Regions from separate parts of the Janthinobacterium foliorum genome, predicted to be linked through region 1. Evidence: predicted binding sites of a transcription regulator. Region 1 holds the regulator's gene; the other holds the start of a gene.
What was found. The regulator sigma-54, encoded in region 1, starts transcription at its own class of promoters, with help from an activator protein. The targets are predictions, from matches to a motif close to TGGCANGNAANCTGCTTT.

Region 1 (5,634 bases):
GGGCTTGACGGAAGAGCAGTGCGGCTATATCGGCGACGACGTCATCGATGCCCCCATCCTGCGCCGCGTCGGCTTCGCCGTGAGCGTGCCCGGCGGGCGGCCGGAAGTGCAGGCCATGGCGCATTACGTGACGCAGGCCGGCGGCGGGCGTGGCGCGGCGCGCGAGATCTGCGAATTCCTGCTGCGCGCCCAGGACAACTATGCGCGCGTCATGGCGCCGTTCCTGGAGTGAGGCGCGCGCCTTGCCGCCAGTGTCATTGGAGAGAGTGAAGCACTATGCAAAAGCCAGGAGGCGCCCATCGCTGGCGCATCATCTTTACCGTGCTGGGCGCGGTTGTCGTCGCGCTGGGCAGCTTTTGGCTGCTCGAGGTGATGAACAAGAATGCCCAGGATATCAATGCCAGCAAGAGTGTGAACGAGCCCGACTATTTCATTACCAATTTCAGCCTGGTGCGCATGGACTTGACGGGCAAGCCCAGCTATATCGTGTCGGGCACCAAGCTCACGCATTACCCGCTTGACGATTCGTCCGATATCGACCAGCCGTTCGTGCGCAAGCTGACGCCCGACATGCCGCCGATGAACATGAACGCGGAACTGGCGCATATCGACCAGAACAATACCCGGCTGCAGCTGCACCGCCAGGTCGTGGTCGACCGCGTGGCCAGTCCGAAGGCGCAGAACCTGACCCTGAAGACGGAAGCGCTGACGGTATACCCGGATGAAGAACGGATGGAAACGGATGTCCCTGTCGACATCCTGACGGGCGCCTCGCGCATCCATGGCGTGGGCATGAAGGCGAATAACGCGACCGGCGTGGTGGAAGTGCACAATGCCCTGCGCATCGTGCTGCCGCCGAAACCACGGCCAGGTGCCGCGGCCAAATGACAGAATGAAACAAGGAAACCATAATATGAAAAACATCTTGCTGCTGACCCTATTTTCGCTGGCCGTCATGGGCACGGCGCATGCCGAAAAGGCCGATTCCGAGAAGGAAGCCGTCATCACGGCCCAGCGCGGCCAGGTCGATGACGTCAAGCAGACGCGCACCCTGACGGGCGACGTGGTGCTGGTGAAAGGCACCTTGACCATGAAGGCGGGCCGGGCCCTGATCACGGAAGATCCGCAGGGCTACCAGTTCATCACCTTCTGGGCCGATCCGGGCAAGCTGGCCACGTTCCGCCAGAAGCGCGATGGCGCGGGCGACCTGTGGGTGGAAGGCGAAGCGGAGCGCGTGGAATACGACAACAAGACGGAAGTGGTGAAACTGTTTTCCAAGGCCAAGCTGACGCGCCTGGAAGGCACGAAACCGACGGACGTGGCCAACGGCGCCTTCATTTCGTATGACAGCCGCAAGGAAGTGTTTACGATGGAAAACTCCGACAGCGGCACCAGCACCCCGGGCGCCGGCAGCGTGCGCATGGTGATCCAGCCGAAGACCAAGGCCCCAGCGGCGGAGAAGGCGCCAGCGACGCCTGCGCCAGGAAAGAAATAATGGAAAATACACGTTGCGGCAGCACCCTGATCGTTCGCGGGCTGCAGAAAACCTATGGCAAGCGGCAAGTCGTGCATGATGTGTCGCTGCAAGTCGAATGCGGCGAAGTGGTGGGCCTGCTGGGCCCCAACGGCGCCGGCAAGACCACCTCGTTCTACATGATCGTCGGCCTGGTGCCGTCCGACGGCGGCACCATCGATATCAGCGGCGTGGACATTTCCAGCCTGCCGATCCACCGCCGCGCGCAGATGGGCCTGTCCTACCTGCCGCAGGAAGCGTCCGTGTTCCGCAAGCTGACGGTGGAAGACAATATCCGCGCCGTGCTGGAAATCCAGACCGTCGAAGGGCGTCCCCTGAAGAAGGCCGAGATCGAAGAGCGCCTGGACAAGCTGCTGGCCGACTTGCAGATTGAAAAGCTGCGCGAGAACCAGGCGCTGTCCCTGTCCGGTGGCGAACGCCGCCGCGTGGAAATCGCCCGCGCGCTGGCCACCGACCCGCGCTTCGTGCTGCTCGACGAACCGTTCGCCGGCGTCGATCCGATTGCCGTGATCGAGATCCAGCGCATCGTGCGCTTCTTGAAGGAGCGCAATATCGGCGTGCTGATCACCGATCATAATGTGCGCGAGACGCTGGGTATCTGCGACCGTGCCTACATCATCAACCAGGGCTCGGTGCTGGCGTCGGGACGCCCCGACGACATCATCGCGAACGAGTCGGTACGCCGGGTCTATCTGGGCGAACACTTCCGTATGTGAGCCAATGAAACAATCATTGCAGCTGCGCACCTCGCAGCACCTGGCACTGACGCCTCAGTTGCAGCAATCGATACGCCTGTTGCAATTGTCTACCCTGGAATTGCACCAGGAACTCGAGCAACTGTTGACGGACAATCCCCTGCTCGAACGGCTCGACGATCCGCTCGACCGTTCGCTGCGGCTGCTTTCCGATGGCGCCCTCAGTTCCACGGCGGCACCGGCCGAAGCGCCGCCCCAGCCGCCGGGCCAGGACGCGCCGGTGGCGCCGGCCGAAGCCGAGACGTTTGACGGCGAGGGCGGCGACGCCCCGGCCGCCATGGATGGCGCCGACAGCGACTGGAGCGAGGCGAGCCGCGGCAAGGCGCCCGACGACGAGGATTCGCGTCCGCAGCTGGAAGCCCACCACTGCACCCTGCGCGAGCACCTGATGGAACAGATGCGCGTGACGGTGCTGGAATTGCGCGACCGCGCGCTCGTCGAACTGATCATCGATGCGCTCGACGACAATGGCTACCTGGAAGAGCCGCTCGACGACATCCTGGCGCGCCTGCCGGAAGAGCTGGAGATCGATGCCGACGAGCTGCGCACGGCCTTGTCCCTGCTGCAAAGCTTCGACCCGCCCGGCGTGGGCGCGCGCAACGCGTCCGAGTGCCTGGCGCTGCAGATCAGGCGTTTGCCGCACATCGCCATGGTGACGCGCCGCATGGCCCTCGTCATCGTGGAAAAACACCTGGCCTGGTTTGCCCAGCGCGATTTCAACAAGCTGAAAAAAGCCCTCGATTGCGACGACGAAGACTTGCGCGAGGCGCAGACGGTGATCCGCCTGTGCAACCCGCATCCGGGCGCCGTGTTTGCCTCGGACGTGTCCGATTACGTGGTGCCCGACGTCGTCGTCAAGCGCGCGCGCAGTGGCTGGCAGGTGACGCTGAACAACGACGTCATGCCGCGCCTGCGCGTCAACGCCATGTACGCCAATTTGTTGAAGCAGGGCAAGGGCGAAGGGGCCATGGGCGCACAGTTGCAGGAAGCCAAGTGGCTGATCAAAAACATGCGCCAGCGCTTCGACACCATCCTGCGCGTGGCACAGGCGATAGTAGAACGACAAAAGAATTTTTTCTCGCATGGGGCCGTTGCCATGCGTCCCCTTGTGCTCCGTGAAATAGCTGATACACTGGGTTTACACGAGAGTACTATCTCGCGGGTAACAACTCAAAAGTACATGCTGACCCCGCACGGCATGTTCGAGTTGAAATATTTCTTTGGTAGCCATGTCGCCACCGAAGCGGGGGGCGAAGCGTCATCGACGGCGATACGGGCATTGATCGTGCAACTGACAGGAGCTGAAGACCCTAAAAATCCTTTATCCGACAGTAAGATTGCGGACATGCTGGGGGAACAAGGCATGGTGATTGCGCGACGTACTGTTGCCAAATACCGGGAAGCATTGAAAATTCCGCCAGTGAGTCTGCGTAAGTGTTTGTAAGTTTTTTTCGGTTCCTCTGCGGGCCGGATACGATGGACCGCACGAACCCGAATCATCTTTAGGAGTGTGTATGAATCTCACCATCAGCGGACATCATCTTGAAGTGACACCAGCCATCCGTGAATACGTACAAGCGAAACTGGAGCGTGTGAAGCGTCATTTCGATCAAGTCATCGATATTGCCGTGATTCTGACCGTCGACAACCTCAAAGAGAAAGAAAAACGTCAAAAGGCCGAAGTCAACCTGCGTCTGAGCGGCAAGACCGTCTACGTGGAAAGCCTGGCGCAAGACCTGTATGCCGCGATCGATACCCTGATCGACAAGCTGGACCGGCAAGTGATGAAGTACAAAACCAAAGTGCAAGGGCACGGTAAAGAGGCGATCAAGCATCTGCCAGACAACTCGGATGAAGAAGTCGCCGCCGTCTAAACGGCCTGCCACTGTCAACCGGTTGTGATCAACTAAGGGCGCGCCTACCGCGCCCTTTTTTGCGCCCGTCGCCCGCGTCGGGCAGGGCCACGGGAACGCAATATTGCACCCGAAGGCGCTAGAATGTTGCCATGCCCACTACTTTCCATCCTGCCATGAGCGACTTCGTCCAGACTGCCATCCGCAACCGTACCGGCCACATCGTGCTGGACCGCCCGAAAGCCTTGAATTCCCTGTCGCTGGAGATGGTGCGGGCCCTCAGCGCCACCCTGCTGGCCTGGCGCGACGATCCGCAGGTAGACGCCGTGGTGATCCGCTCCAGCAGCGACAAGGCCCTGTGTGCGGGCGGCGACATCCGCTTCTTTTACGATGCGGGCTTGTCTACGCCGCAAGGCGGCAGCGCACTGCTGGAAGATTTTTTTACTGAAGAATATGCATTAAATCATTTAATTCATTTCTATCCAAAACCGTATATCGCCATCATGGATGGCGTGGTGATGGGCGGCGGCATGGGCGTGGCGCAAGCCGGTCCCGGCAACCAGCTGCGCATCGTGACGGGCCGCACGCGCATGGCCATGCCGGAAGTCAATATCGGCCTGTTTCCCGACGTGGGCGGCAGTTATTTCCTGTCCCGCCTGGCGGGCCAGCTGGGCTTGTACCTGGGCTTGACGGGTTTGACCATCGGCGCGGCCGATGCCTTGTACACGGGCCTGGCCGACGTGTACCTGCCTGAAGCGCAGATGCCCGCGCTGCTGGCCCTGTTCGAGACGACGCAGGGCGAAGCCTTGCCCGTCGCCATCAAGGCCCTGGCGGCCCCGTTCCAGGCGCAGGCGGGCGATTCCGCGCTGGCCGCGGCGCGCACGGCGCTGGACCGCCACTTCGGCGCCGGCAACGTGGCCGCCATCATGGCCTCGCTGGCGCAGGACGACAGCGCGTTTGCCGGCAAGGCGCTGGCGGCCATGCGCTTGCGCTCGCCGCTGATGATGTCGGTGACGCAGGAGCTGCTGCGGCGCGGCGCGCATCTGGGCGTGGCCGATTGCCTGCGCATGGAACGCACTGTGGTGCGCCACAATTTCGAACATGGCGAAGTGCTCGAAGGCGTGCGCGCGCTGGTGGTCGACAAGGACAATGCGCCGCGCTGGAATCCCGCCAGCCTGGACGAGGTCGACGCAGCCATGGTGGCGCGCTTCTTTGCGCCCGTCTGGCCGGCACAGGCGCACCCGCTGCGCGACCTGGATAGGCCCTAAGCCCGTTCGCGGTGGCGCAGCACGACTCTTTCGTTGGCGCTGAAATACTGCGTCAGCCGTTCTGCCATGTACACGGACCGGTGCTGGCCGCCCGTGCAGCCGAGCGCCACCGTCAGGTAGCTGCGGTTGTCGGACTTGAATGATGGCAACCATTTTTCGATGAAGGCGCGGATGTCGGCCAGCATTTCCAGCGCGCTGGGCTGGGCATCGAGGAAGGCGATCAC
Region 2 (5,634 bases), on a different contig from region 1:
TAAGGGAAAGTATCGGCAAGTCCAGTCGCTGCCAATATGACAAAAATCGGCAATCCCCCCCTATGAGAGTGGCACTTTTCGACCTCAAAAGGAAACCATGGAAAACCAAAATCCCAGCGATTTGTAATCATCAGGTGGCCAGTTCGAAACCGGCAGTCGGCACCAGAATTCAGTAGGAAATCAAAGGGTTACCCGCTTCGGCCGGTAGCCTTTTTTTCTTTCCGAAACGCGTCTCCCAGCGCATTGATGCACTGCGCCATGACTGCCAGCACGTTTAGGCGCACTATGGGCACATGCTTGCAAAAAGCAAACTCTGTCTGGCTTGCCTACCTGGAGAACATCATGTCCGCACACACTTACAAGCTGATCGAACTGGTCGGCACGTCGACGGAGAGCAGCGATCAGGCGATCCGCGATGCCATTGCCAAGGCGGCGCTGACGGTCAAGCACATGGACTGGTATGAAGTGACTGACTCGCGCGGGCATATCGTCGATGGCAAGGTGGCGCACTTCCAGGTCACGCTCAAGGTCGGCTTCCGGCTGGAATAGGGCCAGGCGGCAATTCAGCGCCGCCCGCCCCCTCCCCGGCTCTCCAGCCACTCCCGGCCGCCGGCCTCCAGCGCGGCTTGAATCACCTTTTCCGGCAAGCTGTACACGGTTGCCCAGCTGGCGCGGCCGTCCTGCGTGTTGGCGGGAAAGCTGTGCGTCTCGATGGGCCAGTGGTATTTGCGTTTCAGCGCCTTGACGATGGCGGCCAGCGAGACGCGGCCTTGCAGCGGTTCGGCGCCGGACTGGTCGCGGTTCGACAGCAGCACGGCCAGGACCTGGCCGCGGCCCGTGCGCGCGCCGGGGAAAGTAGGAGTTTTGTTTGCCATGGCCCATTTTACCGGCCGAGGCGCAATGTGCCGCACCTTTGCGCACCTTTGATGTGGCGCAAGCGCCGCATCGGCGTTGCGGCCACGATGACTCTTTCGCCAGGCGTGCCAGCGCCCCTACGGCAGCCTGGACCTGTACAAGGGGCACAGGAGAAAATCATGCACAGCCTGAACATCCACGCCATGCAATGGCAACCCGTTGCCGATATTGCCGCCGTCAATCCGCTGCTGCCCGAGGACGTGGCCTGCTTTCGCGAATTGCGCGACGTGCTGCAACGCTATGGCGCGCTCGACCGCTTCGGCATTTCCCTGATCCACCGCCATTTCGACATCGCCGACGACGAAGAGCTGATGGAGTACGCGGATGCGCAGCAGCGCACCCTGACGGTCAAACCTGTCAAGAAAAGCGACATCGACTGGCAGCACACCACGATTACTAACTGGAAACTGACGGAGGGCGACGAAGTGGCGCGCATCGGTTGTGGCTGCGCGCGCAATTCAGGCGGCCACCTGGGCTATCACCGCGGCACCTGAAGCCCGCCGCGGCAAACGTCAAGCGGCGTCGGCCTTTCTTACACATTGCCTCCACCAGCCCAGTCCGCTTCGCGCAAGTCGTTGATTCGACGTTCTTTTATTTTGTGGCACGCAAGCTGCTTATCACTGTCTACGAGATGCATCCAGGCAAGCGGCCTGGAGCGTCACCCCGGATGTCACTTCCGACAATGACCACGATAATGAGGCTGCGATGAACGTCGATCACACACGAAGCAAGGCCATGGGATGGCTGGGCGTACTGGCCACCGCCGGCTTGCTGGCCAGCGGCCAGGCGCAGGCTGGCGCGTATGGCCTGGCCGTCAACGAGTTGAATAATTTCCGCATCACCACCAGCGCCGGCAGCCTGTCGCTGGCCGGCGCCAACCGCAATGCCAGCGACAGCGCGTTTTTCGAAGGCGGCGTGGCCGTCAATCCGCGCGCCGTCAATACGGGACCGGCCGCCAACGCCGACGTGCTGCAAGTGTGCTCGGGCAGCGGCTGCGGCGCTGCGCCGCAAAACCACTACGCCCCCACCACCGCGCTCGAGTTCGCCCGCGGCGATGCGCATGCCTTCGGCAACATGCTCAATGGCGGCGCCACCGTCAGCGCCGTGGCGGAAGCACAGCGCAACACGGTGGGCGCCGCCACGGCCACGGCCGGCGACACGCTGACCGGCTCCATCAACCTGACCCTGTCGAGCGCCGGCTTCATCACCTTCAGCTTCATGGGACGGCGCGACTTGCGCACCAACGTGACGACCATGGGCGACAAGTCGAACGTGTCGATCATGGATATCTTCAATATTTCGTGCAACAGCGCCAGCCCCGTCGGCTGCCTGTCGAACGCGAACGCCGACGGCGTGATCTTCCAGTTCGCGCCCGATGGCGACCCCAACAATGGCAGCGACATCAACGGCAACCACACGGTGGGCAGCCTGGACCCGTTCAGCCTGAACATGACGACCGGCACCAACGATCCCGCCACCCCGCGCGCGTTCACGAATGGCTTTGCCATGTTTTCCCTGACCTCGAATTTCGCCCTACCCGCCGGCAGCTATACCTTGAATTTTTCCAAGTCCACGCGCACCGATATCGTCGTCATCGACCCGCCGCTGGCCGTACCCGAGCCAGGCACGCTGTTCCTGCTGGGCACAGGATTGGCGGCCCTGGCCTTTACGCGGCGGCGCCGGCCGCGCTAACGGGCGGCAGGCAAAAGAGCGGCGCCGCAAGGGCGCCGTTTTTTTTGCCTCGACAGGCGCTTCAACCCAGCCGCGCCAGCGCCTGGCGCGCCAGTTGCAGCTGCTGCACGTAATAGCGGTGCAGCATGGCGGGGTCGCCAAGGTCATGCCCGAGGATCAGCCGCAGGTCGCTGGCGGGACAGGCGGCGGGCACGGCCTGTACCTGGGGACCCAGCTGACGGGCCAGCTGGCGGGCCGCCGGTTCCTGCGCGGGCCGGTATTCCACGCGCGTATGCGTCACCTGGAAACCGCTCTCATTGCCCAGGCGCACCACTTGCACGGGTCCGCCAGCCAGGCTGCGCGCCAGCGCGGCGGCCATGCCGGGCACGCCGTTGCCATTCAGGATTTCCAGGCGGGGACGCGGCATGCTGGCCGCCGGGAGGTGTCCCGCTGTCCCGGCTGGCCGCGCCAGCGCGGTAGCGGGCGTGGCGGAAACCGCCGGCACGCGCTGCAAGCGGGCCATGCCGTCGCTCTGCGTGATGTCGATGCGCGCCATGGCGGGAGCCGCTTGCACGGGCGCCGGCTGCGGCGGTGCGGCGGACTGCAGCAAGGCCACATCGCGGCGCAAGTCGTGCTCCAGCAGACTGTGCGCCTGGCGCCGCATGACGGCGGCCCGCTCGTGCTGGCCCAGGCGCTCCAGCACCAGCGCCAGGTGCTGCCAGGCCAGCGCATTGAGCGGGTCGAGCAGGCACGCCTGTTCCAGCGCCGGCAAAGCCAGCGCATCGCGTCCGCTCAAATAATAGGCATGGCCAAGATTGCTGAACAGGTAGGCCTGCTGCGGGCGCGGCGTGCCGGCATCCTGCGTCAAGGCCAGCCACCGGGCAATCGCGGCGTCATGCTCGCCCCGCTGCGCATGCAGCACGGCCAGGCCATTGCCCGCATTCACATGCCGCGGCGCGCTGCGCAAGGCCTGTTCATAGGCGGCTTGCGCCGCGGACAGCTCGCCGGCGTCAAAATGGCGCCGGCCCGCCGCATAGGCAAGGTCGGCATCGGCCGGCGTTGCGCGTGGCGCCTGCGCCGTGTGGCTGGCGCAGGCGCCCAGGCCCAGGCAGGCGCAGGTGGCGGTCAAACGGGAAATTGTCCAGCGCATGATAGCTCCTTTCAGCGGTTGGCCATGGCGGGCACGAGCACGCGATAGACTTCGATCACGGCCGGCCCCATGAGTACCAGCATGAGGGTGGGAAAGACGCAAAAAATCAGCGGAAACAGCAATTTCAAGGCGATCTTCGCCGCCGCCTCCTCGGCCAGCAGGCTGCGCTTGCTGCGCAGGTTTTCCGAATGCACGCGCAGCGAATCGCCCATGCTGGTGCCGAAACGTTCCGACTGAATCAGCATGGCGACGAGGGTATCGACATCTTCCACGCCGCTGCGCAGGGCCAGGTTGCGCAGCGCCTTGTCCTTGGAGAAGCCGGCGCGCATTTCCATCAGCACCAGCTGCAATTCCTGCGCCAGCACCACGCTCTTGATGTGGATCTCGCCCGACACTTTCACCAGCGCGCGCTCCAGGCTCAGGCCCGCCTCCACGCACACCGTCAGCAGGTCGAGCGCGTCGGGGATGTTTTCAAAGATGTCGCGCTGGCGCCGCTTGGCCGTGCTGGCCAGCACCAGGTTCGGCAGGTAGTAGCCGAAGGTGGCGCTCACGCACAGCAACAGCAGCAGCACGCTGCGCAGCTGGGCCGCCATGGCGCTGGCCGCATACAGGCCCAGCACGGTGGGAAACAGCAGCGCCAGCACGGTCTTCGCCGCGAAATACAAGGCCGGCGCGCCGGCCTGCCGCCAGCCCGCGTTCATGAAGCGCGTGCGCAGCGGCGAACGCTCCCAGCCTTCTTCCGGCAGCGACAGCTTGCTGAAGGGCTGCGCCGCGCGCGCCACCCGCTCGACCCAGCCATGTTCAGCGACCGTGTCGCTGGCGGCCGGCGCCATGGCGCCGAACAGGCGCTGGCGCAAGGCGCCGGGAAAGAAGATCAGCCACGCCAGCAGGGCCAGCGCCACCACCACGGCAAAGACGATCGCGAGAAACAGCAGTTGCGCACCGGTCATGATGTGTTTCTCCTCGCATCGGCCAACGATAAACGTGCACGACCCGGCGCATCGCCGAAGACAGCACGCAGGAACGGCGGGGCGACGCCACCACGCCATGGACTTTTTCCAGCGCCTTTGTCAAATGCGGATGCGGATCACCTTGCGCATCCAGACGACGCCCAGCACCACCATGCCGGCCGCATACCACAGCAGCCTGATGCCGCTGGGATCGGTCCACAGCAGGCGGATATATTGCGGATTCACCAGCGCCATGACGCCGATCATGACCACCGGCATCAGCCCCAGCACCCACGCCGACATGCGTCCCTCGGCCGACAGCACGCGCACCTGTCCCAGCAGCTTTAGCCGGGCGCGGATGATGCGCGCGATGCTGACCAGCACTTCGGCCAGGTTCCCGCCCGATTCGCGCTGCACCAGCACGGCGATGACGAGGTAGCGCAAGTCCGTCAGCGGGATGCGCGCGGCCAGGTTTTGCAGCGCTTCGTTCATCGGCACGCCGTAATTGATTTCTTCGTGCGCCATCTTGAATTCACCGCTGATCGGCTCGCTCAACTCATCGCCGACCATTTGCAGCACGTTGGAAAACGAGTGGCCGGCGCGCAGCGCGCGGGCGAGGAAATCGGCCGCCTCCGGCAACTGCGCCTCGATCTTCTGCAGCCGCGCCGCGCGCGCGCGCAGCACGAACATGAGGGGCCCGCCAGCGGCCACGCCCAGCAGCAGCAAGGCGCCCGGCAAGGGCAGGCTCCAGACGGTCAACAGCAGCAGTGCCGCCAGCAGCAGGCCGCCGGCGCCGCCGAGGAACTGCGCCACCGACCACGACAAGCCCGATTGCAGCAGCAGGTGATCTAGCTGCGCGGCATGCGGCGCGCGGCGCAGCCAGCGGTCCAGGCCAGGCGCGCGCGCATAGCGGCGCTGCTTGAGGATGGATACCCGCTCGCTGCCCGC

Region 2: the regulator sigma-54 is predicted to act here: its motif matches at 1,515-1,532, upstream of ACZ92H_RS11845 (EDSAP-1 family PEP-CTERM protein).

Annotation. Positions count from the first base shown of each region.
Region 1 covers NZ_CDXDQE010000014.1:113,969-119,602, reverse strand. The annotation lists gene ACZ92H_RS24090 (KdsC family phosphatase) at 1-232, shown strand, start outside; gene lptC (LPS export ABC transporter periplasmic protein LptC) at 277-888, shown strand; gene lptA (lipopolysaccharide transport periplasmic protein LptA) at 914-1,495, shown strand; gene lptB (LPS export ABC transporter ATP-binding protein) at 1,495-2,250, shown strand; gene ACZ92H_RS24070 (RNA polymerase factor sigma-54) at 2,255-3,733, shown strand; gene hpf (ribosome hibernation-promoting factor, HPF/YfiA family) at 3,804-4,163, shown strand; gene ACZ92H_RS24060 (enoyl-CoA hydratase/isomerase family protein) at 4,319-5,410, shown strand; gene rapZ (RNase adapter RapZ) at 5,407-5,634, opposite strand, start outside.
Region 2 covers NZ_CDXDQE010000004.1:349,168-354,801, reverse strand. The annotation lists gene ACZ92H_RS11860 (dodecin) at 343-549, shown strand; gene ACZ92H_RS11855 (hypothetical protein) at 564-875, opposite strand; gene ACZ92H_RS11850 (hypothetical protein) at 1,035-1,409, shown strand; gene ACZ92H_RS11845 (EDSAP-1 family PEP-CTERM protein) at 1,621-2,607, shown strand; gene ACZ92H_RS11840 (LytR C-terminal domain-containing protein) at 2,669-3,736, opposite strand; gene ACZ92H_RS11835 (type II secretion system F family protein) at 3,748-4,686, opposite strand; gene ACZ92H_RS11830 (type II secretion system F family protein) at 4,807-5,634, opposite strand, start outside.